One region of the Desemzia sp. C1 genome, then DNA from elsewhere that is predicted to be linked to it. Evidence: predicted binding sites of a transcription regulator. Region 1 holds the regulator's gene; the other holds the start of a gene.

What was found. Region 1 encodes CtsR, which represses protease genes until heat stress. Its sites were predicted from a motif close to TTGGTCAAAAAAGGTCAAANA; they were not measured.
Region 2: clpB (ATP-dependent chaperone ClpB) is a predicted target of CtsR. The motif match lies at 10,562-10,582, and genes of this name have one in related genera.

Annotation. Positions count from the first base shown of each region.
Region 1 covers NZ_JAJIZP010000003.1:1,394,705-1,410,708, forward strand. Annotated here, with positions in the region: gene LMF32_RS07120 (ABC transporter ATP-binding protein) at 1-172, shown strand, start outside; gene lysS (lysine--tRNA ligase) at 384-1,883, shown strand; gene LMF32_RS07130 (AI-2E family transporter) at 2,167-3,354, shown strand; gene LMF32_RS07135 (hypothetical protein) at 3,518-3,877, shown strand; rRNA gene LMF32_RS07140 (16S ribosomal RNA) at 3,950-5,500, shown strand; tRNA gene LMF32_RS07145 (tRNA-Ile) at 5,607-5,680, shown strand; tRNA gene LMF32_RS07150 (tRNA-Ala) at 5,705-5,777, shown strand; rRNA gene LMF32_RS07155 (23S ribosomal RNA) at 5,935-8,853, shown strand; rRNA gene rrf (5S ribosomal RNA) at 8,933-9,048, shown strand; tRNA gene LMF32_RS07165 (tRNA-Val) at 9,060-9,135, shown strand; tRNA gene LMF32_RS07170 (tRNA-Lys) at 9,137-9,209, shown strand; tRNA gene LMF32_RS07175 (tRNA-Leu) at 9,265-9,346, shown strand; tRNA gene LMF32_RS07180 (tRNA-Thr) at 9,377-9,449, shown strand; tRNA gene LMF32_RS07185 (tRNA-Gly) at 9,456-9,527, shown strand; tRNA gene LMF32_RS07190 (tRNA-Leu) at 9,580-9,668, shown strand; tRNA gene LMF32_RS07195 (tRNA-Arg) at 9,677-9,750, shown strand; tRNA gene LMF32_RS07200 (tRNA-Pro) at 9,788-9,861, shown strand; gene LMF32_RS07205 (hypothetical protein) at 10,022-10,567, shown strand; gene LMF32_RS07210 (CtsR family transcriptional regulator) at 10,823-11,284, shown strand; gene LMF32_RS07215 (ATP-dependent Clp protease ATP-binding subunit) at 11,306-13,807, shown strand; gene LMF32_RS07220 (hypothetical protein) at 13,920-14,228, shown strand; gene LMF32_RS13690 (helix-turn-helix domain-containing protein) at 14,353-15,216, opposite strand; gene tadA (tRNA adenosine(34) deaminase TadA) at 15,355-15,870, shown strand; gene LMF32_RS07235 (ribonuclease domain-containing protein) at 15,872-16,004, shown strand, end outside.
Region 2 covers NZ_JAJIZP010000003.1:2,276,579-2,292,582, reverse strand. Annotated here, with positions in the region: gene ltrA (group II intron reverse transcriptase/maturase) at 1-637, shown strand, start outside; gene LMF32_RS11530 (putative DNA-binding protein) at 856-1,200, shown strand; gene ffh (signal recognition particle protein) at 1,216-2,643, shown strand; gene rpsP (30S ribosomal protein S16) at 2,747-3,019, shown strand; gene LMF32_RS11515 (KH domain-containing protein) at 3,034-3,276, shown strand; gene rimM (ribosome maturation factor RimM) at 3,423-3,941, shown strand; gene trmD (tRNA (guanosine(37)-N1)-methyltransferase TrmD) at 3,938-4,669, shown strand; gene rplS (50S ribosomal protein L19) at 4,825-5,172, shown strand; gene LMF32_RS11495 (hypothetical protein) at 5,303-5,743, shown strand; gene LMF32_RS11490 (OsmC family protein) at 5,768-6,181, shown strand; gene LMF32_RS11485 (YitT family protein) at 6,365-7,267, shown strand; gene LMF32_RS11480 (Cof-type HAD-IIB family hydrolase) at 7,314-8,126, opposite strand; gene LMF32_RS11475 (prolyl oligopeptidase family serine peptidase) at 8,235-8,993, shown strand; gene LMF32_RS11470 (metal-sulfur cluster assembly factor) at 9,041-9,382, shown strand; gene LMF32_RS11465 (NADP-dependent oxidoreductase) at 9,529-10,464, opposite strand; gene clpB (ATP-dependent chaperone ClpB) at 10,632-13,244, shown strand; gene LMF32_RS11455 (YjzD family protein) at 13,291-13,479, opposite strand; gene dnaE (DNA polymerase III subunit alpha) at 13,706-16,004, shown strand, end outside.

The DNA of each region.
Region 1 (16,004 bases):
TTGTGATCGAATAGCTGTATTTGATGAAGGTAAGTTAGTGCAGCTAGGCTCCCATGATGAGCTAGTAGAAAATAAAAAAGGAAAGTACTACGAATTGTGGAATGCCCAAGCGCAGTATTACCATAAAAATAAAGAGGACGAAATAGAAGAAGTTTCTCTGGCTGCGGTGTAAAACGCCTATTACGACACACATTCTTCAAAATAACGGTTCTTCCCAAACTGTATGCAAATGTGTTATCATATATCGTATGAAAATCGTTAAGTATGTTAAATGAAAAAGTTAGGGCGTTAGGGAGTTAAGTCACTAATTGCCTTGCTTTTTTTGCGCACTCTTGGCATGATTAAGAGAGAGCTGAGAAGCTAAAAAGAATGGAGAGAAACTAATGAGCAATGAAAATTCGCATTTAGAAGAATTGAATGATCAATTGCAAGTTCGCCGTGAGAAACTGCAAACGTTGCGTGACCGTAATATTGATCCGTTTGGTGGCAAATTCAAACGTACACATTTATCTAAAGAACTACACGAAACTTATGATGCATTATCCAAAGAAGAAATCGAAGAACAAGAAATCGAAGTAACGGTTGCTGGACGTATTATGACGAAACGTGGTAAAGGTAAAGTTGGGTTTGCTCACTTGCAAGACCGCAAAGGCCAAATCCAAGTTTATGTACGTAAAGACGCTGTTGGCGAAGAGGACTATGAAACATTTCTAAGTGCTGACTTAGGGGACTTTGTAGGTGTTACAGGTTTATTGATGAAAACCAACACTGGAGAAGTTACAGTTAAACCGACTTCATTGACTCAATTGTCTAAAGCATTGCGTCCATTGCCTGACAAATATCATGGTTTAACGAACGTAGAACAACGTTACCGTCAACGTTATTTAGATTTAATCAGTAATCCAGAAAGCTATGACCGTTTCGTGAAACGCAGCCAAATCATTGCTGAAGTTCGTAAATATTTGAATAACCAAGACTACATCGAAGTAGAAACACCAACTCTTCATAACATTCCTGGTGGAGCAGCGGCTCGTCCGTTCATTACTCACCACAATGCGTTGGATATGGAATTGTATTTGCGTATTGCTTTGGAATTGCATTTGAAACGATTGGTTGTAGGTGGAATGGAACGTGTTTATGAAATCGGGCGCGTATTCCGTAACGAAGGTGTGGATACAACTCACAACCCAGAATTTACGATGTTAGAAGTTTATACAGCATACACAGATTATGAAGACGTAATGGACTTAACTGAAGGCATGATCCGTACAGTTGCTCAAAATGTTCTAGGCACTGGGAAATTCACGTACAATGAAATCGAAATCGACTTAGAGTCTACATGGAAGAGAATCCATATGGTTGATGCTATCAAAGAACAAACAGGCGTTGATTTTTGGCAAGAAATGACCGATGAAGAAGCGCGCGAAATTGCTAAAAAGCACAATGTTCAAGTTGAAGCGCATAGCCAATTTGGTCATGTAGTAAATGAATTCTTCGAAGAATTTGTAGAAGAAACGTTAGTACAGCCAACATTTGTTTACGGACATCCTGTTGAGATCTCACCATTAGCGAAGAAAAATACTGAAGACGCACGCTTCACAGATCGTTTCGAAGTATTCATCGCTGGAAATGAATACGGAAATGCGTTCAGTGAGTTGAACGATCCAATCGATCAAAGAGAACGATTCGAACAACAAATGAAAGAGCGCGAACAAGGAAACGACGAAGCTCATCAAATTGATGAAGACTTTATCGAATCATTAGAATACGGTATGCCTCCAACAGGTGGACTTGGAATAGGAATTGACCGTTTAGTCATGTTACTGACAAATGCACAATCTATTCGAGACGTATTGTTATTCCCAACTATGCGTAATCTATAAAATATAAATGACCAAGACGCTTTTGTCTTGGTTATTTTTTTTGCGGTTGCGAGGATAAGGTGATTTGTTCACAGATCATAAAGAAACATAGTATAATGCATGTAAAGGAGAAGTACTTAATGAAGATAAACAAACGTCATGACTATCAACGGATGTACATAATAATGGAAGCATTGTCTGTACCAACTTCAAATCAGAGAAGGTAAAGAAAAGACAGGTGCGTTTCTTCAAGAGCTCTCCTTTAAGTACAAAACAGACATAAAAGATGAGGAGTGTATAAACTATGAAAGACTCGAAGTATATTTCCTTTCTGGGTGGAAAGAACCTGTTGTTCACACTAGGAGTAGCCATTATGATTGGAATATTGATTTTTATTTATGATCAGATAAGTTTTGTTTTTGAACCGCTGCTGGTTTTCTTTTCTTCTATAGTAGCACCAGTCATTTTAGCTGTGTTGACTTATTTTTTATTCAACCCGCTAATTGATTGGTTGGAAAAGCATCGTTTAAAACGAGTGTGGGGAGTTATTCTTCTGTTTTTAGTATTGATTGGTGCTTTAGTAGGGTTGATATTTTTAGTGGTGCCTTATATTAGCGAACAAGTGACTCAGTTTGTAGTAGCTTTTCCAGAATATGTGGACAACATCGGCGCAACTATTATGGGGTGGACGGACAATTCAGTTTTTGAAGATACAGCTAACAATGTGATTGAATGGTTTAACGGATGGATAGGAGAATTACCTAGCAATATTGTTGATTATCTGACAACTGCTGTATCAGGAATATCTACGGTAGTCTCTACAGTGTCTAATTTTGTTGTGATCATGGTAACTTTCCCAATTATCTTATTCTTCCTATTGAAAGACGACAAAAAATTCTTCAGCTATGTGATGAAAGTCATTCCGCCGAAATATCGTAAAGAAACTCGTGATTTAGGATTAATCATTGCAGACCAAGTAGGATCTTACGTTAAAGGTCAACTAACGATCTCATTATTCCTTGGTATTATGATGTTTATTGGTTTTACTATTATTGGGTTGGACTATGCAGGAATATTAGCTATTGTAGCCAGTGTTACAAGCGTTATACCTTATATCGGTGCTACATTGGCCATGGTTCCCGCAGTTATTATTGCGTTAACTACCTCATGGTTCATGTTAGTTAAACTGATCATTGTTTGGCTAGTTGTACAATTTGTAGATGGAAATTTTGTTGAACCAAACGTTATGGGGAAAAACTTAAAAATCCATCCATTAACTATCATTATTGTTTTGCTGGTACTAGGTGAACTATTAGGGTTAGTCGGGTTGATACTAGGAGTTCCGATTTATGCGATCAGTAGAGTCGTTGTTACCTTCATCTTCCGCAAATTCAAACAACGATACAATCGTTACTACGCTGATGAAGCGGGCGAATACGAAAACGTAGAATTCTCTCCAAGTACTTATCAAGAAGCCGAAGAGAGTAAATAAAGACTGAAGCGTGCTTTAGCACAATATAATAGATGCAGAAGGAGCAGCAGAGGCTGCTCCTTCTTTCTGTATAATCAGGTAATCAATTCAATTGAGTAAAAATACATAGTATTGGATAGATAAACAAATTGACCATTCACCGCGAACTAAAAGAGATAAACGAATGTTGAGTTGTACCAGAATAGGATTATTCGTTTTAAATAAAAGAAAAAGGGAGAAAAAATCAGATTTTAAATTTAATGTTCAGAAATCTGAAAAAAGTAAAAAAAATGAAAGAATTTGTTTGACGAAACCTTATCAGGGTGGTATATTAGTACATGTCGCTGAGACAGAACGACAAATTCTAAAAAAACATTTTAAAAAAAGTGTAAAAAAAGTTGTTGACGAACAGTTAAACATCTGGTATTATTTAGAAGTTGTCAAAACGACAGCGCAACACGAAATTAGACCTTTGAAAACTAAACAAAGTAAGACGAACCAAACGTGTAAGGAGTTTCGGCAAGCGCCGAAACAACAACATTAGTGAATAATTATTCGCTAGCAATCAATTAATGAGCTTCAAGCATCATTAAGCAGTCACCTTCGGGTGACGACTTTATATGAGAGTTTGATCCTGGCTCAGGACGAACGCTGGCGGCGTGCCTAATACATGCAAGTCGAACGCTTCCTACCGGTGCTTGCACCGGGAAAGAAGAGTGGCGGACGGGTGAGTAACACGTGGGTAACCTACCTACAAGCGGGGGATAACATTCGGAAACGGATGCTAATACCGCATAGATCTTTTTGTCTCCTGGCAGAAAGAAGAAAGACGGTTTCGGCTGTCACTTGTAGATGGACCCGCGGCGCATTAGTTAGTTGGTGAGGTAATGGCTCACCAAGACGATGATGCGTAGCCGACCTGAGAGGGTGATCGGCCACACTGGGACTGAGACACGGCCCAGACTCCTACGGGAGGCAGCAGTAGGGAATCTTCCGCAATGGACGAAAGTCTGACGGAGCAACGCCGCGTGAGTGAAGAAGGTTTTCGGATCGTAAAACTCTGTTGTTAGAGAAGAACAAGGATGAGAGTAACTGCTCGTCCCTTGACGGTATCTAACCAGAAAGCCATGGCTAACTACGTGCCAGCAGCCGCGGTAATACGTAGATGGCAAGCGTTGTCCGGATTTATTGGGCGTAAAGCGAGCGCAGGCGGTTCTTTAAGTCTGATGTGAAAGCCCCTGGCTCAACCAGGGAGGGTCATTGGAAACTGGAGAACTTGAGTGCAGAAGAGGAAAGTGGAATTCCATGTGTAGCGGTGAAATGCGTAGATATATGGAGGAACACCAGTGGCGAAGGCGACTTTCTGGTCTGTAACTGACGCTGAGGCTCGAAAGCATGGGGAGCAAACAGGATTAGATACCCTGGTAGTCCATGCCGTAAACGATGAGTGCTAAGTGTTGGAGGGTTTCCGCCCTTCAGTGCTGCAGCTAACGCATTAAGCACTCCGCCTGGGGAGTACGACCGCAAGGTTGAAACTCAAAGGAATTGACGGGGGCCCGCACAAGCGGTGGAGCATGTGGTTTAATTCGAAGCAACGCGAAGAACCTTACCAGGTCTTGACATCCTTTGACCACTCTAGAGATAGAGCTTTCCCTTCGGGGACAAAGTGACAGGTGGTGCATGGTTGTCGTCAGCTCGTGTCGTGAGATGTTGGGTTAAGTCCCGCAACGAGCGCAACCCTTATTATTAGTTGCCAGCATTCAGTTGGGCACTCTAGTGAGACTGCCGGTGATAAACCGGAGGAAGGTGGGGATGACGTCAAATCATCATGCCCCTTATGACCTGGGCTACACACGTGCTACAATGGATGGTACAACGAGTCGCAAAACCGCGAGGTTAAGCTAATCTCTTAAAGCCATTCTCAGTTCGGATTGTAGGCTGCAATTCGCCTACATGAAGCCGGAATCGCTAGTAATCGCGGATCAGAACGCCGCGGTGAATACGTTCCCGGGCCTTGTACACACCGCCCGTCACACCACGAGAGTTTGTAACACCCAAAGTCGGTGAGGTAACCTTCGGGAGCCAGCCGCCTAAGGTGGGACAGATAATTGGGGTGAAGTCGTAACAAGGTAGCCGTATCGGAAGGTGCGGCTGGATCACCTCCTTTCTAAGGATATAACGGAACTTTACACGGTTCGCTTTTACTTTGTTTAGTTTTGAGAGGTTTAATAGATCTTTCAATAACTGCATTCTTTATTATGAAGTCCGATATTGGGCCTATAGCTCAGCTGGTTAGAGCGCACGCCTGATAAGCGTGAGGTCGATGGTTCGAGTCCATTTAGGCCCATCATTTTCATACTAAAGATAAATAGGGGCCTTAGCTCAGCTGGGAGAGCGCCTGCCTTGCACGCAGGAGGTCAGCGGTTCGATCCCGCTAGGCTCCATTGCAACTTAGTTGCAAATGAATTTTGTTCTTTGAAAACTGGATATTGTCTAATAGAAACATTTAAGTAAGAAACCGAGAAAACACCGCGTTTTTAAATGAGTTTTTTAATGTTCTTATCGTAAGATAAAACAAGTAATACCAATTTAGTAATGATAGGTTAAGTTACTAAGGGCGCACGGTGGATGCCTTGGCACTAGAAGCCGATGAAGGACGGGACGAACTCCGATATGCTTTGGGGAGCTGTAAGTAAGCTTTGATCCAGAGATTTCCGAATGGGGGAACCCAGCATCTTTAATAGGATGTTACTGCTGACTGAATACATAGGTCAGTAGAGGTAGACGCAGAGAACTGAAACATCTAAGTACCTGCAGGAAGAGAAAGAAAATTCGATTCCCTGAGTAGCGGCGAGCGAAACGGGAAGAGCCCAAACCAGAAAGCTTGCTTTCTGGGGTTGTAGGACTGAACACATAGAGTCATAAATGAACGTCGTAGAAGAAGCGTCCTGGAAAGGACTGCCGAAGAAGGTAAAAGCCCTGTATTCGAAACGACGTTCACTCTGATCAGTATCCTGAGTACGGCGGAACACGAGAAATTCCGTCGGAATCCGGGAGGACCATCTCCCAAGGCTAAATACTCTCTAGTGACCGATAGTGAACCAGTACCGTGAGGGAAAGGTGAAAAGAACCCCGGAAGGGGAGTGAAATAGCACCTGAAACCGTGTGCTTACAAATAGTTAGAGCCCGTTAATGGGTGATAGCGTGCCTTTTGTAGAATGAACCGGCGAGTTACGATTACATGCGAGGTTAAGTTGAATAGACGGAGCCGTAGCGAAAGCGAGTCTGAATAGGGCGAATGAGTATGTGGTCGTAGACCCGAAACCAAGTGATCTACCCATGTCCAGGTTGAAGGTGTGGTAAAACGCACTGGAGGACCGAACCCACGTACGTTGAAAAGTGCGGGGATGAGGTGTGGGTAGCGGAGAAATTCCAATCGAACTTGGAGATAGCTGGTTCTCTCCGAAATAGCTTTAGGGCTAGCCTCGGAATGTAGAATCATGGAGGTAGAGCAACTGTTTGAACTAGGGCCCCTTATCGGGGTACCGAATTCTGATAAACTCCGAATGCCATTGATTCATGTCCGGGAGTCAGACTGCGAGTGATAAGATCCGTAGTCGAAAGGGAAACAGCCCAGACCACCAGTTAAGGTCCCAAAGTTTATGTTAAGTGGAAAAGGATGTGGGGTTGCTTAGACAACTAGGATGTTGGCTTAGAAGCAGCCATCATTTAAAGAGTGCGTAATAGCTCACTAGTCGAGTGACCCTGCGCCGAAAATTTACCGGGGCTAAACATAACACCGAAACTGTGGATAGAACCATTGGTTCTATGGTAGGAGAGCGTTCTAAGGGCGTTGAAGCTAGATCGTGAGGACTAGTGGAGCGCTTAGAAGTGAGAATGCCGGTATGAGTAGCGAAAGACGGGTGAGAATCCCGTCCACCGAATGACTAAGGTTTCCTGGGGAAGGCTCGTCCTCCCAGGGTTAGTCGGGACCTAAGCTGAGGCCGAATGGCGTAGGCGATGGCCAACAGGTTGATATTCCTGTACCTGTTTGTTTTGTTTGAGCAATGGAGGGACACAGGAGGCTAAGAAATGCGTGCTGCTGGATATGCACGTCCAAGCAATGAGTCTTGAAGTGAGTGAAATGCTTGCTTCTCTAAGGATGAGTTGTGATGGGGAGGGAAATTAAGTACCGAAGTTTCTGATGTCACACTGTCAAGAAAAGCTTCTAGTGAGAAACAAACAGCCCGTACCGCAAACCGACACAGGTAGTCGAGGAGAGAATCCTAAGGTGTGCGAGAGAACTCTCGTTAAGGAACTCGGCAAAATGACCCCGTAACTTCGGGAGAAGGGGTGCTGACCATTGGTCAGCCGCAGTGAATAGGCCCAAGCGACTGTTTATCAAAAACACAGGTCTCTGCTAAATCGAAAGATGACGTATAGGGGCTGACGCCTGCCCGGTGCTGGAAGGTTAAGAGGATGGGTTAGCTTCGGCGAAGCTCAGAATTGAAGCCCCAGTAAACGGCGGCCGTAACTATAACGGTCCTAAGGTAGCGAAATTCCTTGTCGGGTAAGTTCCGACCCGCACGAAAGGCGTAACGATTTGGGCACTGTCTCAACGAGAGACTCGGTGAAATTATAGTACCTGTGAAGATGCAGGTTACCCGCGACAGGACGGAAAGACCCCATGGAGCTTTACTGCAGTTTGATATTGAGTGTCTGTACAGCTTGTACAGGATAGGTAGGAGCTATTGAAGCCAGGACGCCAGTCTTGGTGGAGGCATTGGTGGGATACTACCCTTGCTGTATGGCCACTCTAACCCTCGACCATGATCTGGTCGGGAGACAGTGTCAGACGGGCAGTTTGACTGGGGCGGTCGCCTCCTAAAATGTAACGGAGGCGCCCAAAGGTTCCCTCAGAATGGTTGGAAATCATTCGTAGAGTGTAAAGGCAGAAGGGAGCTTGACTGCGAGACCTACAAGTCGAGCAGGGACGAAAGTCGGGCTTAGTGATCCGGTGGTTCCGCATGGAAGGGCCATCGCTCAACGGATAAAAGCTACCCTGGGGATAACAGGCTTATCTCCCCCAAGAGTCCACATCGACGGGGAGGTTTGGCACCTCGATGTCGGCTCATCGCATCCTGGGGCTGTAGTCGGTCCCAAGGGTTGGGCTGTTCGCCCATTAAAGCGGTACGCGAGCTGGGTTCAGAACGTCGTGAGACAGTTCGGTCCCTATCCGTCGCGGGCGTAGGAAATTTGAGAGGAGCTGTCCTTAGTACGAGAGGACCGGGATGGACACACCGCTGGTGTACCAGTTGTTCTGCCAAGAGCATCGCTGGGTAGCTATGTGTGGAAGGGATAAACGCTGAAAGCATCTAAGCGTGAAGCCCCCCTCAAGATGAGATTTCCCATCACGTAAGTGAGTAAGACCCCTGAGAGATGATCAGGTAGATAGGTTGGAAGTGGAAGTCTAGTGATAGGCGGAGCGGACCAATACTAATCGGTCGAGGACTTAACCAAGATTTTAGGTGGATTCAACGGATCCGAACAAATGTGATAGTAGACAAATCCAGTTTTGAGAGCGCAAGGTTCTCATATGTGTGGTGATGATGGCAAGAAGGTCACACCTGTTCCCATGCCGAACACAGAAGTTAAGCTTCTTAGCGCCGAAGGTAGTGAGGGGTTTCCCCTTGTGAGACTAGGACGTTGCCACGCATAGTTTTTTTGGAGGTTTAGCTCAGTTGGGAGAGCATCTGCCTTACAAGCAGAGGGTCAGCGGTTCGAGCCCGTTAACCTCCACCATGAGTCATTAGCTCAGTTGGTAGAGCATCTGACTTTTAATCAGAGGGTCGCAGGTTCGAATCCTGCATGACTCATACTAGTTGTATTCATATGACTAGTATGTTTATCTATTGCCAAATTAAATATTATGCGGGTGTGGCGGAATTGGCAGACGCACTAGATTTAGGATCTAGCGCCGCGAGGCGTGGGGGTTCAAGTCCCTTCACCCGCATCATTACTTTTTTGAATGGCAATATTACTTGCCGGCTTAGCTCAGTTGGTAGAGCATCTGATTTGTAATCAGAGGGTCGAGGGTTCAAATCCTTTAGCCGGCATCATTTGCGGAAGTAGTTCAGTGGTAGAACATCACCTTGCCAAGGTGGGGGTCGCGGGTTCGAATCCCGTCTTCCGCTTTCTAGTTTATCTAGATACTGAACGTAAATCTTCTGAATCTTGTTCTTTATTGCCGGGGTGGCGGAACAGGTAGACGCACAGGACTTAAAATCCTGCGGATAGTGATATCCGTGCCGGTTCGATTCCGGCCCTCGGCACCATTTATTTTGTACCCATAGCTCAATTGGATAGAGTACTTGACTACGAATCAAGCGGTTGCAGGTTCGACTCCTGCTGGGTACATTTCTTTTATAGAGACTTATAGAAGCGCACATACATACGGGAATTAGCTCAGCTTGGTAGAGCACTTGGTTTGGGACCAAGGGGTCGCAGGTTCGAATCCTGTATTCCCGATAATAGAAGCATTGTTTAAAGTGAGTGGATTCCTATCCAGCTCACTTTTTTTGTCGATTTTTGTTAGAAATGAAATTATATAGGTGTTTATTGTGTAAGAAGTTTCGTTCAGCTATTATGAGAGTTAAAAATAAGGATTCTTTAAGGGAGTGAGAGAAAAATGACGGTTCTTAAAGTAAATGAACAACTATGGCATTCTGGTATTGTTAGAACGATAGAAGTAGGCGGACTTAGTAAAGCAGATTTAATGGATAAGCTGCAGGAGAAGAATGTATTTTTCAATGATTTAGGTAAGCAATTATTATTGGATGAACGAATGAGTGTTTCTAAAGAAGTGTATTTGTTAAAAACTATTGAATTGACTGTTGGAGACCTTGGTTTCATAGAAGGAGCTGTCCTGCCGGATATTTATGCTCGAGCCATAGAGAATGGATTGTCTCTTTGTCCAGTAGAAACGGGACCATATTTGAGATTAGCCTATTTAGATCAACTAGAAGGTTATACGGGTAAACCCGTTTATGAAAAACAGGCTCCATATGGCTCAATTACGATCGCTTCAGAAAAAATCGATGAAGAGGAGGATTTTCCTCAAGGTTTTTACATTAGAAAAATAGAAGGCAACCTTTGGCTGAGAGGTTATGTTGCAGATGACCTTCATATATGGAATCCAAATGACAGATTTTTATTTTACTGCTTTAATCAGTGATGAAGCTCTCAAAATGGCTCAACAGCAACTTTTCATAAGTGGAGCTTTTCAAATCAGGTTTTTTCCAGTATAATATTAGTCAGGATTAGTCAAAGGTTATCGAGGGTAATAAGCGAAGATCAGCGACTAAATGAGATGGTCTTTTTTTGAAGACTAAAAGAAAAGGAGGGTTATTAAAAATCAGGTATTGGAATGTATTGAAAAACAGTGTATGATACTAAAACACCAAGGACCTATTTTTAATAACAACAACGCATGGAAAATAAAAATATGTCAGATATCATTGAATCTTATTTGAAAAAAGTGTTAGGACAATCAGATCAAGTGGAAATCAGAAGAAGCGAAATGGCTGATTTATTTAACTGTGTTCCTTCTCAAATAAATTATGTGATCAATACTCGATTTACGGTGCAAAAAGGTTATTTAGTGGAAAGCAAACGTGGCGGCGGTGGATACATCCGGATCATAAAAGTTAAATTGTTGGACGAATCTGAGATGTTAGATACAATAATAGAAATAGTCGGAAACAGTATTTCTCAAAATGATGCTTTTTCGATCGTGCAAAAGTTGTATGAAGATGATTTTTTAAATAAAAGAGAAGCCGTATTAATAATGGCTGCTATGGACAAAGTCGTATTAGGATTAGATAATAAAACGGCTAAAGAGGTAAGAGCACGTATCTTAAAATCTTGCCTGAACAATTTGAGGTATGAATAACGAAAAGTCGGAGGCGAGAACATGAATGAATTATTTACAGAAAAAGCAAAAACAGTACTAGGTATTGCTCAAGAAGAGGCTAAGGCTTTTCGTCACCATTCTGTTGGAACTGAGCACATTTTACTAGGGATTGTAAAAGAAACAGAAGGTATCGCTGGGAAAACTCTTCGTCAGTTCACCATCACAGAACAGGATGTTCGTGAAGAGATTGAACATTTTACCGGATATGGAACCATGAAATACATTTCAAAAGAAGCTGTCTTACCTTATTCACCTAGAGCAAAACAAGCGATTACGTTTGCTACAGATGAATCTAGACGCATGGGGTCTTCTTTGGTCGGAACGGAGCATTTGCTATTAGGGTTGTTGCGCGAAGAAGATATTCTATCAGCTAAAATATTGGGCAACTTAGATGTAAGTTTGAATAAAGCTCGCCAAGTGATCTTCAAAAAGATCGGACAAGACCAAATGAAGAATACGAAAAGCAAACGTCCAAGATCAGCTGCTAAGCCATCTTCTGCCGGAACACCGACATTGGATTCATTAGCGCGAGATTTGACTGCTCAAGCCAAAGACGGAAAAATGGATCCTGTTGTTGGCCGCAGTAAAGAAGTTAAGCGAATCGTCCAAATTTTAAGCCGCAGAACTAAAAACAATCCAGTTTTAGTTGGAGAACCTGGTGTGGGTAAAACTGCTATAGCTGAAGGATTAGCTCAAAAAATCATTTCAGGAGAAGTACCGGGTACATTAGCAAACAAACGTCTGATGATGTTGGACATGGGTTCTTTAGTTGCCGGAACGAAGTATCGTGGGGAATTTGAAGAGCGAATGAAAAAAATCATCGAGGAAATTTATCAAGATGGCGAAGTAATCCTGTTTATTGATGAGTTGCATACACTAATTGGTGCAGGAGGAGCAGAAGGAGCAATTGATGCTTCTAACATCCTAAAACCAGCTCTAGCACGTGGAGAATTGCAAACTATCGGTGCTACGACTTTAGATGAGTACCAAAAACACATCGAAAAAGATGCTGCTTTAGAAAGACGATTTGCTCCAATCCATATTGATCCTCCGAATGGAGAAGAAACAGAAGAGATCTTATATGGTCTGCGTTCTCGCTATGAAGATCATCACGGTGTGAAAATCACAGATGAAGCAGTCAAAGCTGCGGTCAAATTGTCAACTCGTTACATTACTTCTAGACAATTGCCTGATAAGGCGATTGATTTGGTTGATGAAGCTGCTTCTAAAGTACGAATCGACGTAACTGGTAAACCAACACCAATAGCCGTTGCTGTTGAAGAACTGGATGCATTGGTTGAAGCGAAAGAAGAAGCCATTCAAAATCAAGATTTTGAAGAAGCTGGCGAAATCAGAACACGCGAAATGAAGCAACGTAAAAAAGTCGATGCTTTAATGAAAAAACAACAACAAAAAGAAACACCAACTGAATTAGAAGTTACTGAACATGATATTGCTGAAGTAGTAGCCTTATGGACAAGTATCCCAGTTCAACAAATGGAACAAAAAGAATCTGATCGTTTATTGAAAATGGAAGATGTATTGCATAAACGAGTGATTGGCCAAGAAGATGCGGTCAAAGCTGTTTCTAGAGCGATACGCCGTGCAAGAAGCGGGTTGAAAGATCCGAACCGCCCAATTGGTTCATTTATGTTCTTAGGGCCTACAGGGGTTGGTAAAACCGAATTAGCGAAAGCGTTGAGTGAAGCTATGTTTGGAAATGAAGAAGCGTTGATTCGTGTCGACATGTCTGAATATATGGAAAAATTCAGTACGAGTCGTTTAGTGGGATCACCTCCAGGTTATGTAGGGTACGATGAAGGTGGACAATTGACTGAAAAAGTTCGTCAAAAACCGTATTCTGTTATCCTATTGGATGAGGTAGAAAAAGCCCATCCTGATGTGTTCAATATTTTACTTCAAGTTTTGGATGATGGACATTTGACAGATGGAAAAGGGCGTAAAGTAGATTTCAAAAATACGATTATGATCATGACTTCCAACTTGGGAGCAACTGCTTTACGTGATGAGAAATCAGTCGGTTTTTCATTGGAAGATAAAAAGCAAGACCACAAAACAATGGAAAAACGCATCATGGAAGAATTGAAAAATTCATTCCGTCCAGAATTCTTAAACCGTTTAGATGAAACGATCGTATTCCATTCATTAGAAAAAGAAGAATTGAATGAAATCGTGAAATTAATGTCTCGCACAATCGTTAAACGTTTAGAAGATATGGATATCTATGCTAAAATCACACCGGCAGCGATTGATGTGATCGCTAAAGAAGGCTTCGATCCTGAATATGGGGCTCGTCCTTTACGTAGAGCGATCCAAAAGAAAATCGAAGACTTGTTGAGTGAAGAATTGTTAAGCGGAAATATCAAAATTGGGGATAATGTAACCATTGGTGCTCAAAAAGGAGAAATCCGATTCACAGTTCGAGACTCCAAGAAATCTGCAAAGCAAGACAAGAATAAAGAAAAAGTCACTACTCCGTAAACAATTAGTTGAGCCTATCAGACAGGAGTCTGGTAGGCTTTTTTATTCGTGATAAAAAAGCATTTCTGATATGATGAACCTGAGAAAACAAATGAGAGGAACGTGATTTTCTATGAAGAATTCTACGCGTAATTTGTTAATGGGACTTGGAGCAGCAACGGCAATCGGAGCAGCGTATATGATATTATCGGACTCGGCGATGGAAAAAGTGGAAAATAAGATCAACCGCAAACGTGCCAAAAAATTTGTTCAAAAGAAATTAAATGGCAATCCTAAAGCGATGAAAGTAGTAGAAAGCTTGTCAGACGAAGAGTTGATCAATCTATTGAGTGTAGTTGATAAAGTGAGCAATATAAGAGGCAATATCAGCGAGTACACAGATCAATTAAAAGACGCTACTGTGCACAAAATGAAAAAATAAAATTGCTATTAACTTGAAAAATAAAGAGACGGAGCTGGGAGTTATTTCCCAGCTCCGCCTCTTTTATGATTATTGATTTCGTAAAGTGATTCGGGGCTAAACGCTTTTTTTCCCAATCTCGTTTTTAATTCAACGTCAATAAATAACAAAGCAATAGGTCATCCATATTGCGTAAGGATAAGCCGCTGGCTTGATGGAATCGATCTATACGATATTGTAAGGTATTCCGGTGGATATACAGAGATTTAGCAGCAACGGAAATATTGCCTTGGCTTTTCCACATCGCTAAAATCAATTCCTTGAATTCAGCGTCAAAAACGGTCTCTGCTTTCAACTTCTGCATCAAGGGACTCTTTTTTATGGCGTCAGCAGTATAATGATGCAAGGCAATCGTCGACAAGTCGAACACTTGAGCTTGTTTGTTTTTTTGAGTATCGAATATAGACTGTTCTTCTTTGAAAATTTGCGGCAAAGTAGCCTCTATTGGCCAAAATTGTCCGATGTAATAAACTGTTTTAATGGAAAAGTCATCGTCTAAAGTACGGATGATTCCAGCCATTTCTTCATTGTTTAGTAAATGGTCGTGCTTTTCTTCAATAAGTATTCCTTTAGTTTCAGTAAGAAAAAAAGCTTCTTCTATGTTCAAAAACAACTGCTTAAAGGCATCGAGCCAGACTGACTGCGTAAACGTGTCGTCCATTTTTACGATCTCAAATTGAATGATCCGGTAACTGCCTTCGTTTCTTGGCAAAGCGAATGACTCTTCCAGCAGAAACGACTGCCATTTGGAAGCAGCAGAACGAGTTGAAGAGGTCTTTTTTTGCGTCAAAGCATACTGGATCAAAGCTAATTCAGTGTCGCTTTTTTGTTTTCTTTCCAGTTGGATCCATTTGTCTTTATAAGGGAAAGCGACATATTTTTCTCCAGAGGTGTTGGAATGTGTCAGTACAGCTTCTGGATACAATAATTTCATTTCTTTGAAATTCACTTGTGTTCCTCATTTCTGTAGCAAGATATCGGTTGATGAGAGCTTCCTCTTTATTTTATCATGGTTTGACTTTTTTTGTAGGGTTTGAAGAAGAATATGCTATCATAAGAGAAGTGAAAACAGACAGAGGAGAATGATATGGAATTATCGAGCGTTGAAAAAGAGTTTTTTATGCGAGAAGCTATCAAAGAAGCGAAAAAAGCAGAAGCAAAGTTAGAAGTTCCGATTGGTGCGGTAGTGGTCTTAAATGGAGAGATCATCGGCCGTGGACATAATGTGCGCGAGCTGACTCATGATGCTACTACACATGCAGAAATGATTGCGATTCGAGAAGCAAATCAGCATCTAGGCAATTGGCGTCTAGAAGACACTCAATTGTTTGTGACGCTTGAACCGTGCCCGATGTGCAGCGGAGCAATGATTTTGTCGCGTGTGAAAGAGTTGTATTATGGAGCTCCAGATCCTAAGGGAGGTACTGCGGGAACTTTAATGAACCTCTTAGGAGATGAACGGTTCAATCACCAAGTAGACATTGAAAAAGGGTTATTGGAAGAAGAGTGCGCAGCTCTATTGACGGATTTTTTCCGTATGCTTCGTGCACGCAAGAAAGCAGCGAAACAAGCACAAAAAGAATTAGAAGAAAAAGAGGATTAATATGAAAAAGACAAGAAATACAAAGAATTGGTTATACAGTATCGTTGGAGTACTGGTCCTGTTATTTGGAGGACAACAGCTGGATGTATTTGATACGCTGTTTCCGTCAGAAAACGCGCAGATAGAATCTACAG
Region 2 (16,004 bases), 880 kb from region 1:
TCTACACTTCGTGCGATACGCAGATGACTGCATTATCCTCGTTAAGAGCGAATTCGCAGCAAGGCGCGTAATGCGTTCGGTTACACGATATATTGAGGAAACTCTGGGTTTAACTGTGAACACGAGTAAATCGAAAATCATTAAACCTAATGACCCAACCTTTAAATTCTTGGGATTTGGATTCTATTGGTCGAAAGCAGATAAAGGCTATCAAGCAAAGCCTCATGCCATATCAATCGAGACGTTTAAATATAAGCTTCATCAGCTAAGCAAGAAAAGCTGGGGCATTGATATGGCTTACCGCATCGTTAAATTGAATCAAGTCATCAGAGGATGGGTGAACTATTTCAAAATAGGAAATATGCACACAAAACTCAAGAAAATAGCGAGTCATCTTCGTTATCGACTGAGGATGTGTATCTGGCACCAATGGAAAACAGCCAAAAATCGAAGAAGAGCCCTCACTAAACTAGGGATGAGCGACTACAACGCCTACATGAATAGCCACAGTTCCAAAGGAACTGCCCGAATAGCCCTGTCCTGGGTTATGACAACCACAGTAACCAATAAGATACTAGCCTTCAAAGGTCTAGTATCTCCAGATAGTTACTATTTAAAACAAAAGCATGTTATATGAAATTGAACCGCCGTATACCGAACGGTACGTACGGTGGTGTGAGAGGACGATAAATAAATTAATTATTTATCTCCTACTCGATTGTCCAAACGAGTGAAAAGGACTTTAGATTTGGAGAAAAAGTCCGGCTTCTATTGACTAAAAGCTCAAAAATAGGTAATCTAAAGTAGTGTGTAAAAGTAAATTACTTTACAGTAAGTACTAGGAGAGAGCCGATAATGGAATTAGAAAAAACAAATCAAATGAATGCATTATTTGATTTTTATGGTGCTTTACTGACAGATAAACAACAAGAGTACATGCAATTGTATTACGGAGATGATTTTTCTCTCGGTGAAATAGCGGATGAATTTAACGTGAGCCGCCAAGCTATCTATGACAATATCAAGCGAACAGAAAAAATTCTTATTGAGTACGAAGAAAAGTTGAACTTGTTTAAAAAATTCAGCGAAACCAATGCCATAATTGATCAGTTGGAAGAATATGTGACTGCTCATTATCCAAAAGATACTGCATTTAAAGCTGAACTTGAAAAATTAAGACAAACAAATGATGAAGAGTAGGATAGGTGGAAAAATATGGCATTTGAAGGATTAACAGAAAGACTCCAAAATGCAATGACGAAATTGCGTCGTAAAGGTAAAGTTTCTGAAGCTGATGTTAGAGAAATGATGCGGGAAGTCCGCTTAGCTCTACTAGAGGCCGATGTCAACTTTAAAGTTGTTAAAGAGTTTGTAAATAAAGTAAGTGAACGTGCGATTGGAACAGAAGTATTAGACAGTTTGTCTCCAGGACAACAAATCATCAAAATCGTAAACGATGAATTGACAGAATTGATGGGTGGCGAAACTGCTACGATCAATTACTCTGTCAAACCGCCGACAGTAGTCATGATGGTTGGTTTGCAAGGGGCAGGTAAAACAACAACTGCTGGTAAGATCGCCAACTATGTCCGTAAAAACGACAATAAGCGCCCATTGCTGGTTGCAGCTGATATTTATCGTCCTGCTGCTATCCAACAGCTGCAAACGATCGGAAACCAATTGGACATGCCTGTTTTTACATTAGGCGACCAAGTAAGTCCGGTAGAAATTGCTCAAAAAGGAATTGAAGAAGCCGTAAGAACGGGTCGCGATCTAGTATTGATCGATACGGCTGGGCGTTTGCACGTAGATGAAAACTTGATGACGGAATTGTCTGATATCAAAAAAATTGCTGAACCTTCTGAGATTTTCTTAGTTGTTGATGCGATGACTGGACAAGATGCAGTCAATGTTGCCAAGTCCTTTAATGAGCAATTAGATGTAACAGGGGTTGTACTAACGAAATTAGATGGGGATACACGTGGTGGGGCTGCATTGTCTATCCGTTCCGTTACAGGTAAACCAATCAAATTTGTTGGTCAAGGTGAAAAGCTTGACGCTTTAGAACCATTCCATCCAGATCGTATGGCAAACCGTATTTTGGGTATGGGGGATATGTTGACGCTGATTGAAAAAGCGCAGCAAGATATCGACGAGAAAAAAGCCGAAGAAATGGCTGAAAAACTACGCGACAATTCGTTTGATTTTAATGATTTCATCGATCAAATGGATCAAGTTAGCAACATGGGGCCTCTAGAAGATATCATTAAAATGATTCCAGGAATGAACAATATGCCAGGGTTAGATCAACTACAGATTGATCCAAAAGATACGGCTCGAATGAAAGCCATTGTTCTCTCTATGACTCCCAAAGAAAGAGAAAATCCGGATATTATTTCTCAAAGCAGACGAAAAAGAATTGCTAAAGGATCAGGCCGTCCATTGGTTGAAGTGAATCGTTTGATCAAACAATTCAATGAGTCAAAAAAAATGATGAACAAAATGTCCAACGGCAACTTCCAAGGGATGGATAATTTGTTCGGAAGCGGCGTAAAAGGGAAACTGGGCAAGCTGGCAATGAATCAAATGGCGAGAAAAAACAAAAAGAAAAAGAAAAAAAACGTTCGCAAAAAGAAAAAATAGAAAAAAATGCAGAAAAAATGAAGTGTAAAGAAAAAACACTTTACAAGCATGGAAATAACTGATAAACTATCATTTGTGAGATTGTTAATGGAGGTGTTAAAGTATGGCAGTAAAAATCCGTTTGAAACGTATGGGTTCTAAAAGAAAACCTTTTTATCGTATAGTAGTTGCTGATTCACGTTCTCCACGTGATGGTCGCTTCATCGAAGAAATTGGTTACTACAACCCAATTGTTGAACCTGTTCAAGTAAAAATCGACGAAGAATCAGTTCTTAAATGGTTAAGCAATGGTGCTCAACCTTCTGATACTGTTCGTAATATCCTTTCTCGTGAAGGTATTATGAAAAAATTCCACGATTCTAAATACAGTAAATAAAAGGGATGTTTAATATGAGTGACATTAGTGAATTGATTCTTGCAATCGTTCATCCGCTTGTCAGCCATCCAGAAGAAGTTACGTTGGAGACTGATGAAACCGATGAATTTATTGAATACCATTTAAGCGTTCATGAAGATGATATTGGGCGAGTGATCGGTAAAAAAGGTCGTGTAGCGAAAGCTATTCGAACGATTGTATACAGCGCAAAGGTTCAAGGACCTAAGCGTGTAAGATTGACCATTGTCGACAATTAATATCCATCATAAGACGAAGCCGTTTCTTTAGAGAAATGGTTTTTTCTTTTTTTTAACGATAAAAAGAAATCTACTGTAGACATCTAGATAATTCCTAGTAAAATAAGTCTGAGGGAACGATAAAACGAATTAAATGAGGGAATCGAATGGAAAAATTATACAATGTTGGAAAAATAGTGAATACACACGGCATTAAAGGTGAAGTCCGGGTTATATCAGTAACTGATTTTCCAGAACAAAGATACAAAAAAGGTTCAGTATTGATTCTAGAACAAGAAAAAACAAAAGCCGTTGAGCTGGTAGTCGCTAGTCATCGAAAACACAAAAATTTTGATTTGTTGACGTTTGAAAACCATCCTACGATCGAATCTGTTGAAGGGTACAGAGATGGTATCTTAAAAGTAACTGAAGAACAACTAACAGATTTGCCGGAAGATGAATTTTATCTGCACCAAATCATTGGATTGACTGTAATAGACGATACTGGCCGCGAAATCGGTAAAATCAAAGAAGTTTTACAGCCTGGAGCAAACGATGTATGGGTCATTCAAAGACAGAAACAAAAAGATCTGTTGATTCCGTATATTGCGGATTGTGTATTGAATGTCGACTTAGAAGAAAAAATAGTGACGGTCCATCTTATGGAAGGGCTAGAAGATTTATGAAAATAGATGTTCTTACGTTATTCCCTCGTATGTTTGAAGGTCCAATGTCAGAATCCATTATCGGCAAAGCTGTCGAAAAAAATCTGTTGTCGATAGACGTTTTAAACTTTCGCGATTTTTCGGGAAATAAACATCAGCATGTAGACGATTATCCTTATGGCGGTGGAGCTGGGATGTTGTTAAAAGCTCAACCAATCTTCGATGCATTTGATCATCTTCAAGAGAAACATCCTGACACTAAAAAAAGAGTGATCTTGCTCGATCCAGCTGGCGAACCGTTCAATCAAAAGAAAGCCGAAGAACTAGCTGAAGCGGAGCACTTAGTCTTTATTTGCGGTCATTATGAAGGGTATGATGAGCGTATCCGATCAATTGTGACAGATGAGATCTCTCTAGGAGATTATGTGCTGACAGGCGGAGAACTGGGCGCTATGGTGGTGATTGACGCTACAGTAAGGTTGTTGCCTGAAGTGCTGGGGAATGAAGAATCAGCTGTAACAGATTCTTTCTCAACAGGTCTGTTAGAACACCCACATTACACAAGACCTGCTTCTTACAGAGACATGGATGTACCCGAAGTTCTATTGAGCGGGAACCACAAGCTTATTGAAGAGTGGCGAGAGAAAGAATCTTTGAGACGGACCTTGGAACGCAGACCCGATTTGCTGGATCATGTTGAATTGACCGATCAACAAAAAAACTGGATTGAGGAATTCAAACGCAGCTGAGTACCGATAAAATAACCAAATAAAGAAAAAATACTTTACAGGCATTCTATAATATGATAAAGTTATTTGGTGAGTGGGCAAACCACCGCTATTAACGATATTCCGCTGTATCCGAATGGAGATATACGAATGTTTGTTGGAAGGAGAAAAAATTCATGAGTCAATTAATTGAAGCAATTACTAGCGAACAATTACGTAGTGATATTCCTAGTTTCCGTCCTGGAGATACAGTTCGTGTACATGCACGTATTGTTGAAGGGGAAAGAGAACGTATCCAGTTATTCGAAGGCGTAGTTATCAAACGTCGCGGTGCAGGAATCAGCGAAACATATACTGTTCGTAAAATTTCTTACGGTGTGGGTGTTGAGCGTACGTTCCCAGTACATTCTCCACGTGTTGCTAAACTTGAAGTTATTCGTCAAGGTAAAGTACGTCGTGCTAAATTGTACTACATTCGTAAATTACATGGTAAAGCTGCTCGTATCAAAGAAGCTCGCCGTTAATTCGAAAAGAAAAAAGTCTGATCCGTCTACTAAGATGGTCAGGCTTTTTTTATTTATTCTATATATTCTGCATTATTTACGTTATAATAAAATGGAGCAAGGCATTTAAGTTAGGTAGGGGGAAATAAAATTGTCAGAAACGATTGAAAACTTTGAGGTTTACTTAAAAGAAAAAAATATTCCATTGAAGAAAAGCCAATTGAAAAATGGTCAAATTTTATTTAATGGAAATTTTCGGTTAACGAAAACAAGAGTATTGCCGTTTGGGATAGTATTCGACAGCAAAGATGCTAAATCAATTGATTTTCAGATTACATACCATAAGTTAGCTTATGTAAAAGATTTTACTAAAAAAGCTGAGATTCTTGAATTGCTGAATGAGTTAAATCAAGTAAAAGCGGGTTATTACAGCGTTATTTTAGCGGGCGATGGTGAGGTTTATCTGAAACAGCTTAGTCGCACGACAAGCGATGTTTTAGCAGCTTATGAAATGATGGTATTTGGTTCTACGATTGCTAAAGTGATCATCAAAGAAATCGAAAAAGTATTGGAACCAGCTGCGGCAGAGTAAAATACGATAAAAGGCAGGGGTTATATGGCTCATCCGAAAAGTTTGTTTCACGCAGAAGTAGTGAATGATCAAGCCTTGCAAGGAGAAGCTTTTGTAAAGAATGATGGACTGAGAGTGGTAATTTCTGATCCTTTGAGTCCAGATCCTGGCACTAATCCTGAAGAACTGTTGGGATTATCTTTAAGCACTTGTTTAAACGCTACGATTCAAGCGTTATTAAAAGGCAGAGGCTTAAAGAATAAAAGCCAAGTAGAAGTACACATTGATTTAGTGCCGGAAGAAAAAGGCGGATTCTTCTTCGAAGTATTGGCATTGGCTAAAATTGAGGGCTTGCCGTTTGAAAAAGCGGATCGAATCGTCCAAGCAGCAGAAAAGCGTTGTCCGGTAGCCAAACTCCTGGAAGGTAGTAAAACGGTAACCGTTAAAACAGTAGAATAAATCAGCTGAGTGAAGTAGGCAATTGTCTGCTTCGCTTTTTTTGTTGCCTAAAGTAATATTACTTAACAGACTCTTAATGTAAAGCGGATACAATGAGACTTTTCTTAATGTTATTATGTTTTTCTTTCTTTCCCATTAGTTTGTTGCTATTCTTGTCTAGAATTATCTTACGGAGGTGTTGTGGTGAAAAATTTTAAATCTCCCGTTGCATGGTGGGAATCATTAAAAATTATGATCGTATTAGTTTTTTCAGCGATAACAGGGGCGATATCTTTTAACTTCTTCTTTATCCCGACGAATGTTTATGCATCTGGTTTAAATGGTTTCGCGCAATTGTTTACGGGTATCACATCAGAATATTTGAACATCCAGCTAGAAACTGGATTGATTATTTTACTATTAAATATCCCAATCGCTATTTTAGGTTGGTTTAAAATAGGAAAGACATTTACTTTATTAAGTTTTCTTTCTTCTTTCTTAGTCTCTATTTTAATGGTTGTCTTACCAGTAGTTCAATTGACTCCTGACCCAATCATGAGTGCATTATTTGGTGGGGTAATTGGTGGAGCTGGAGTAGGTTTCGCATTAAAATATGGTTTTTCGACTGGCGGGATGGACATCATTGCAATGGTTCTAGCTAAAACGACTGGCAGAACTATTGGAAACTTGATGATGGTTATGAATGCAATCATTGCAGTAACAGCAGGAGCTACTTTTGGGTGGGAATATTCTTTCTATACGATTCTATCCATTTATGCTTTTACCAAAGTTGTAGACACTATTCATACGAGCCATCAAAAAGTAACAGCAATGATCGTAACAACAGATCCGGATACCTTAGTAGAAGCTATCCATAAAGAACTAGTCCGAGGCGTTACAGTCTTGCCGGCTACAGGCGGATACAGTAAAACAAACCGTGCTGTGTTAATGATCGTTGTTTCGCGCTATGAGATCTATAGCTTAGAACAAGCCGTTAAAGAAGCGGACGCAGCGGCATTCGTCAACTTTATGCAAACGAATAAAGTAATGGGCGAGTTCTTAAACAGCGAACAGCAAAAAGAACGTAGAGCAAGTAGTGTATTTTAGATAAAATCAAAAAAAAGAATTGGATCTGATCAGATCCAATTCTTTTTTAGATTAAGCGGAAATATTTCTCCAAGTAAAGTGCCAGACCATCTTCATGATTAGAAAAATCTGTCACATCATCAGCAATCGCCTTTAATTCATCGATCCCATTATTCATCACTACACCATGACCAGCGTATTGAATCATTTCATAGTCGTTATTTTCGTCCCCAAAAGCTAAAATATCTTTTTGTTGCACTCCGTAGACTTGTGCAATACGTTCTACACCCATAGCTTTTTGTACTCCGGCAGCAACAACTTCTAAACAAGGTGTCAGTCCGCCCCAAGTTCTCACTTCCACAGCATCCCCGTAGCGGTGGATGATTTTGTCAGTGATAGCTTGTTGGTTTTCTTTCCCTGTGAATACACTGATAGCTGTTGGTTCTTCTTTCAATGTATCTTCTGATAGTTTGAAAGACATGTTTTTACCAGTAGCGAAGAAATCTTCGTAAGGAACAAAATCATCATCAACATAAACAGAGTCGCGAAGCTCAGCTGCTATAAGTTGAATATCCATATCTTTACGCAAAGACAGCATATCGATAGCAATTTCTCTGTTGAGGGTCTTATGGTACTGAGACTCCCATGCTAATTCGGTAGGCCTATGGCACAATGCACCATTAAAGTTTACGATCGGAGTATCCAATTGTAATTCTGCGTAATATTGGCGACTGCTCCGGTAAGGTCTCCCGGTAGCGATCGAGACGATGTGTCCTTCTTTTTTCAAACGAGTCAAGACTTCACTCGTTTTTTGAGAGATTTGAGACTGGTTATTTAAGGTAGTTCCATCTAAGTCAAGAGCGATTAGCTTTCTATTCATCTGTATCTGTATCCCCCAACGTTTTTATGCTAAACTATAAAAAAAAGTAGTTAAACATACACTACCATAAAATCACTGAGAAAAAAATAATTATTAAGAGGTGTCAAGTTGATTTCCATTAAAAATGTAACCGTTAAGGGTTTGCCTTTATTAGAAATAGTTTCAGAGGAACATTTTTCCAAGAAGTTGCCGACCGTATTTTTTTATCACGGATGGACAAGTTCGAAAGAAAGTTCCATGGTCAATGGCTACGAGTTGGCTAAACAAGGATTTCGCGCGTTGTTGCCGGAATCTTATTTACATGGAGAACGAAAAATCAGCGCCTCATCTCCTGGAAATATGGAATTTTGGGATGTCGTATTACATAATTTGAGCGAGATCACCATTTTGAAAGACTATTATGTTGAAAAAGGACTAACAGACCCAGAAAAAATAGGGGTAGCTGGACTTTCTATGGGAGGCATTACGACAAATGCGATGTTGACACAATTTCCTTGGATCAAAGCAGCGAGTGTATTAATGGGAACTCCTTCACCAATTGCTTTTTCGAAATGGCTTTTAAATGCTCCATGGGCAGAGGGGTTAGATATTCAATTGACAGAGCAGGAAGTCAATGATGCGATGGAACCGTTGAAAAATATTTCGTTAGACCTGCATCCGGAAAAAATCAACGGACGTCCTATCTATGTCTGGCATGGAACAAATGATGAGTTAGTCCCTTATTCATTAACGAAAAAATTTATTCAAGCGGTTCAGGATAAGTCTTACGCCCAAAACATCCAATTTGAAACGACTATCGGCGGGATTCATAAAGTCCCTTATGCAATATCTGTAGAAATGGCTGAATTTTTTAAGAAAAATCTGTAAGATGCACATCAAATAAAACAAATAGTTAGTGGAAAGGATCATGTCTTATGTCTGAAAACGTATCTTCTTGGACGGAACAAGAACAAGCAGAAATCAGTCAACGTATTATGGCTGCATTAGAGCAAGTGATCGATCCAGAATTGGGGATCGACATTGTTAATTTAGGGTTGGTTTACGGTGTAGAATTGCTGGAAGAGGGGCATTGTGTGGTTAAAATGACGCTGACAACAATGGGATGTCCATTAGCAGATGTTATTACAGAAGAGATCATGAAAGCTCTCAAAAGTGTGCCAGAAGTCCAAACGAGTGAAGTGAAGTTAGTTTGGTATCCAGCGTGGGATACCTCTAAAATGTCTCGATACGCTAGAATTGCATTAGGCATCAGATAAAAGAAAAACTAAGTAGAAAAAAATAAAATCCTGTTAATAATGGTTAGATCAAAAAAGAGGCCCGATTAGGCACTGACCCCCAAAAGTTAGACTAAAATCTAAACTTTTGGGGGTCGCCACCTTATGGCCTCTTTTTTGATGAAAATTTAATCTATATGAATGACAACTTTACCTGGAATAGACTCGTTTTCACTTACATCATGCGCCTCACGTAAGCCTTCTTGAGTAAAAGGGAAAGTTTTCCCAACAATCGGTTTTAAGTGATCTTCTTCAATCAATTTTGCTAGCGCCTTCATACGTTCGCCGGTCGGCTCCAAGAAGAAGTAGCCAGTTAAAACGCCTTTTTCAGCTGCTTTTTCTTCATCTGGAGGAGCAACGATGGAAACTAATGTGCCGCCTTTTTTGAGAATGTTGTAACTTTTTTCTTGGATTTCTCCACCTTGGGTATCCAACACGAAATCAAAATCAGATAGAATTTGTTCGAAATCTTCTTCTTGGTAGTTGATGAACTGATCTGCACCAAGAGATTTGACAAGTTCTTCATTTTTTCCGCTGGCAGTTGCTGCTACGTAAGCTCCGAAGTATTTAGCGATTTGGATCGCTAAATGACCTACACCGCCAGAACCTCCATGGATCAATACGCGATCGCCTTCTTTGATTTTTCCGATTTCCACCAGCGCCACCCAGGCAGTTTGGCCAGTTAGAGGAATAGCCGCTGCTTCATCGAAAGAAATATTGTCGGGCATTTTACTAACTAGGTTTTCTTCGATAGCCGTATATTCCGCATAAGTTCCTCTAGGTGTGGTAGCAGGGCGAGCCAATACTTTGTCTCCTACAGAAAAAGAGGTCACACTTGTTCCTACTTTCTTGATGATGCCTGCTGCATCCCAACCTAAGATAATGGGAAAATCATAAGGCACCATTTCTTTTAAATAACCGGCTCTCATTTTCCAATCGATTGGATTGATTGAGGTAGCTTTCAATTCGACTAAAACTTGATCGTCTGCTAGTTCTGGAGTAGGCAGCTCTTTTTCTACAAGTTGATCTGATCCTCCATATTGATTAATAACGATTGCTTTCATGTAAACACCCTTTCTATATGGTTAAGCTGAAAATTAAATCTTATCTTCAGTATATAGATACAAGACAAAATTGAAAAATAATTTGTTTGTTGGAAAATATTTGACCATTTTTGACCAATAGAGTAAAATAAAATCAGTAAATTCGATAGAAAGAAAGTGGTGAGCTTATGGAAATGGATAAATTAACCAGCACGATGCAACAAGCTTTAGGTGAAGCTCAACAAGTTGCAGTCACGAGACAACACCAAGAAATCGATATTGTGCATCTATGGAAAATATTTTTAACGCCTAGCCATTTTGCTAAGAATGTTTATGAACAAGTAGACGTAGACACAGCTCAATTTGAATTCAATATTGATCAAGAGTTGGATAAATTGCCGATCGTAGAAGGAAATAATGTGCAGTATGGTCAAACGATGAGCCAAAATCTTTATCGGTTGTTGACAGAAGCAGGTAAAATCAGTGAATCTTTTCAAGATGAGTATGTATCCACTGAAGTCATTCTATTAGCATTGATGAAACTGAAAAATCATGTTTTGACAAAGTACTTGCTGGCGCAAGGACTAACGGAAAAAAGATTGCGCGAGAAAATCATGGAATTAAGAGGAGGAGAGCGAGTGACATCACAAAATCAAGAAGAGAATTATGAAGCATTAAGCAAATATGGAATAGATCTGGTTGAAGCTGTTAAGAGCGGGAAACAGGACCCTATTATCGGAAGAGACGAAGAAATACGAAATGTCATTCGAATATTGTCTCGTAAAACAAAGAATAACCCTGTATTGATCGGAGAGCCGGGAGTAGGTAAAACAGCTATTGTAGAAGGCTTAGCTCAACGAATCGTACGAAAAGATGTTCCTGAAAATCTGAAAGATAAGACGATTTTTTCATTAGATATGGGAGCGTTGATCGCTGGGGCGAAATATAGAGGAGAATTTGAAGAACGATTAAAAGCAGTGCTAAAAGAAGTGAAGAAAAGCGATGGACAAATCATTTTGTTCATTGATGAAATCCATACGATCGTTGGAGCAGGTAAAACAGAAGGAAGCATGGATGCAGGTAACCTTTTGAAACCGATGTTGGCACGTGGAGAATTGCACTGTATCGGCGCTACTACTCTAGATGAATACCGCAAATATATGGAAACAGACAAAGCTTTAGAACGTCGTTTCCAAAAAGTGTTGGTCAATGAGCCGACCGTTGAAGATACGATCAGTATTTTAAGAGGATTGAAAGAGCGTTTTGAAATTTACCATAGTGTAAATATCCATGACAATGCCTTAGTAGCTGCTACTACATTGTCTAATCGCTACATCACGGATCGTTTTTTACCGGATAAAGCCATTGATTTGGTGGATGAGGCTTGTGCCACCATCCGTGTAGAAATGAATTCCATGCCTACAGAATTGGACCAAGTCAGAAGACGTTTGATGCAGCTGGAAATAGAAGAAGCCGCATTGAAAAAAGAAGAAGATGAAGGAAGCCGCCGTCGTTTGGAACTGATTCAAGAAGAGTTGGCAGATTTGAAAGAAGAAGCGCATCAAGTGCAATTGAAATGGGATTCCGAAAAAAATCAAGTGTCTCAGTTGAGAGATAAAAGAGAACAGCTTGATCGATTGCGTCATGAATTAGACGAAGCTGAGAATCAATATGATTTAGAAAGAGCGGCTGTTTTGCGCCATGGAGAAATACCGGCTTTAGAAAAAGAATTAGCTGAATTAGAAGTGAGTCAAACAAAAGCTAATGCCGATGTCGTTCGATTAGTGCAAGAGTCCGTTACGGAAGAAGAAATTGCTTTGGTCGTTGGAAGACAAACTGGGATTCCAGTGAACCGATTGGTCAAAGGGGAAAGAGAAAAACTGCTGCAATTGGCTGACAACATGAAAGCTAGGGTAATCGGACAAGACGAGGCAGTCGATAGCGTGACAGACGCAGTGATCCGAGCGCGTGCAGGTATTCAGAATCCGAATAAACCTTTAGGCTCTTTTATGTTTTTAGGACCAACTGGTGTAGGGAAAACAGAATTAGCCAAAACGTTGGCTGAAAATCTATTTGATTCCCAAGATCATATGGTTCGGATCGATATGAGTGAATACATGGAAAAACATACTGTCTCCAGATTAGTAGGAGCGCCTCCTGGTTATGTAGGTTATGATGAGGGCGGTCAATTGACAGAAGCGGTCAGAAGAAGCCCTTATACGATTATTTTATTGGATGAAATAGAAAAAGCTCATCCCGATGTGTTCAATATTTTATTGCAAGTGTTAGATGATGGTCGATTGACTGATTCTAAAGGACGCGTCGTAGATTTCAAGAATACTGTATTGATCATGACCAGTAATATTGGATCAAATCTATTGCTTGACGGAACCAGTGAAGAGGGAGAGATTTCGCAACAAACAAAAGATCAAGTCTTCGGCTTATTAAGAGCCAATTTCAAACCGGAGTTTTTAAACCGGATAGATGATACGATCTTGTTCGCTCCTTTAAACTTTAACGTAGTGAAGAAAATCGTTTTGAAGATGACCAAAGATTTGGAAAAACGATTAGAGCAACAAGAAATTGGATTGGAGATTACGGAAGAGGCTCAGTCTTGGATTGCGGATAAGGCCTATGATCCAGCTTATGGAGCTCGGCCGCTGCAACGTTATCTTACAAAAGAAGTCGAAACCCCGATTGCAAGACTAATTATTGAAGGGAAAATATACCCAGGTCTAAAAGCCGTTCTAACGGTCATTGCAGATCAGTTGACTATTGAAGTAGCGACTAAAGAAGAATAAAAAAAAGCCGGATGATATTCCGGCTTTTTTGTCTTTATACGGTTGTTTATGATTGATGTCCGTCTTGACTTGGTTTAGGAACGGCATTAGAGAGCAAGATGACTAGAACGCCACTTAGCAGACCAATTACTGTAGCCGTCGTAAAAGAAAAACTTCCGCCGGTCAACGAACCACCGATATAGTTAACGACTTGTCCTAAACAGAATCCCCAAAATAAGGTTGCAATATACTTCATGGTACCAACACCTTCTTTCTATCACACTCATTTTACCACTTTTTTTTCAGAATGAAAGAAAAAGCCGATAAATGAGACAGAATTTGCTGTTTGTCTCCTATTCAGAGTATAATAAGAGAGTATGAAATTGTGCTGAGAATCCTTTTCTTAGTTGGAACATGGTAAGAAATAGGATAGAGTAAAAAATAAATACCTTCATCAAATTGATGAAAAGGAGGACTGGAAAGTGTCTTTTGTACCATTACAAGTTAAAAGTGCCTATTCCTTGCTTCAAAGTACTTTATCGGTAGAAGGATTAGTAGGAGCCGCTAAAAAAAGAGGGTATCAATCCTTAGCTTTGACTGACCATAATGTCCTGTATGGTGCTGTCGACTTCTACAAACTATGTTTGAAACATCAATTGAAACCGATCATAGGATTAACCTTGGATATGCAAGGCATCATAGAGACAGAACACTCATTTCCTTTAGTTTTGCTGGCTGAAACGAACCAAGGATACAAACACTTAGTGGCTTTGTCTACTAAAAAGATGATAGAGCCTGAAACTTTATTTTCTCCTAATGATCTAGCACCTTACTCAGAAGGTTTGATTGCTTTGACACCTGGGATAACGGGTGAAATCGAGCAGTACTTATTAGCGGGTAAAATAGAAGAAGCTGAAAAAATAATTGCTGCTTACAAAAGGTTATTCTCTCCAGAACACTTTTATCTTGGAATTCAGCTGCACGAAGAGTTGATGCCGATAAAAGATGCGCTTTTACAGACAGCCAAAGAAAATGACCTAAAGACAGCAGCTTTGACTGATGTACAGTATTTAAACGAAGAAGATGCCTTCAGCTTAAAAGTATTGAAAGCCATTGATAAAGGAGAACAATTAGAGGAACATCAAAAGGTCTTGACTGGCACCCGTCATCTTGGTGATCCCGTTCAAGTAGAAAAGCAGTTTGTGGATGCTGGACTTTCGGAAGCTGTTCAACAGACAAGAAACATTGCGGATCGTATCAAGATAGAAATTCTTTTACAACAAAGGTTGTTGCCAAAATACCCTATCCAAACAACGGATACAACTTCAGATTTTTTAAAACAATTGTGTTTAGATGGATTAAAGAAAAGAGTTCCAGAAGCGGATGCAAGATACTTCAAGAGATTGGAGCATGAATTGACTGTGATCCAGAAAATGGGATTTGAAGATTACTTTTTAATCGTATGGGATGTTATGGCTTATGCTCATCGCGCAAAAATCGTTACAGGTGCTGGGCGAGGATCTGCAGCAGGTTCTTTAGTGTCTTACGTTCTAGAAATAACAGACGTGGACCCTATTGAATACAATCTGCTGTTTGAACGCTTCTTAAATGAAGAGCGATATAATATGCCGGATATCGATTTAGATTTCCCAGATAATCGAAGAGAAGAATTATTGCAATACGTAAAAGAGAAATACGGTAAAGACCACGTTGCCCAGATTATTACCTTTGGAACGCTTGCTGCCAAAATGGCTTTACGAGATACAGCTCGCGTTTTTGGGCTGAAACAAGACGAATCCAATGAGTGGTCAAAAGCGATTCCGAATCAATTAGGAATTACTTTAGAAGAGGCGTACAAAAAATCTTCGGCATTGCAACAATTGGTCAAACAGTCGGAACGAAACCAGTTGATTTTCAAAACAGCCAAAAATATTGAAGGTTTGCCAAGACATGCTTCCACCCACGCAGCAGGAGTCGTGATCAGTGACCAAAAACTGAGCAGCATCATTCCTCTTCAATCCGGGAGCAGTTCTATTGCATTGACCCAATATGCTATGGGAAATGTTGAAGAAATCGGACTGTTGAAAATGGACTTTTTGGGATTGAAGAATTTAACGATTTTGGGAGATGCGTTAAAAACAGTTGAGTACGACACCGGAAAGCAGATTCGATTGCAAGACATTCCAATGGATGATAAAGAAACCTTAGAACTGTTCCAAAAAGCAGACACAGTAGGAATCTTTCAGTTTGAATCCAACGGTATAAAGAACGTTTTGCGCAAGCTGCATCCAGAATCCTTAGAAGACATTGCGGCCGTCAATGCTTTATATCGACCGGGTCCCATGGAACAGATCGATGTGTTCATCAAACGGAAAAAAGGCGAATTGGCCATGGAATATCCACATGAAAGCTTAAAAGATATCCTAAACGTCACATATGGTGTCATGGTGTATCAAGAACAAGTCATGCAAGTGGCGTCTAAAATGGCGGGGTACTCTTTAGGACAAGCAGATATTCTTAGAAGAGCCATTGGGAAAAAGAAAAAAGAATTGATTGATGCGGAAAGAGTTCATTTTACAGCTGGTGCTGCAGACAAAGGATACCCAGAGCAGGATGCAAGACAAGTTTATGACTATATCGAACGTTTTGCCAATTACGGGTTCAACCGATCTCATTCCATTGCTTATTCTTTTATCGGCTACCAAATGGCTTACATCAAGGTCCATTATCCGCAAGCCTTTTATATTGCCTTGTTGAATTCAGCTTTGCATAACTCAAATA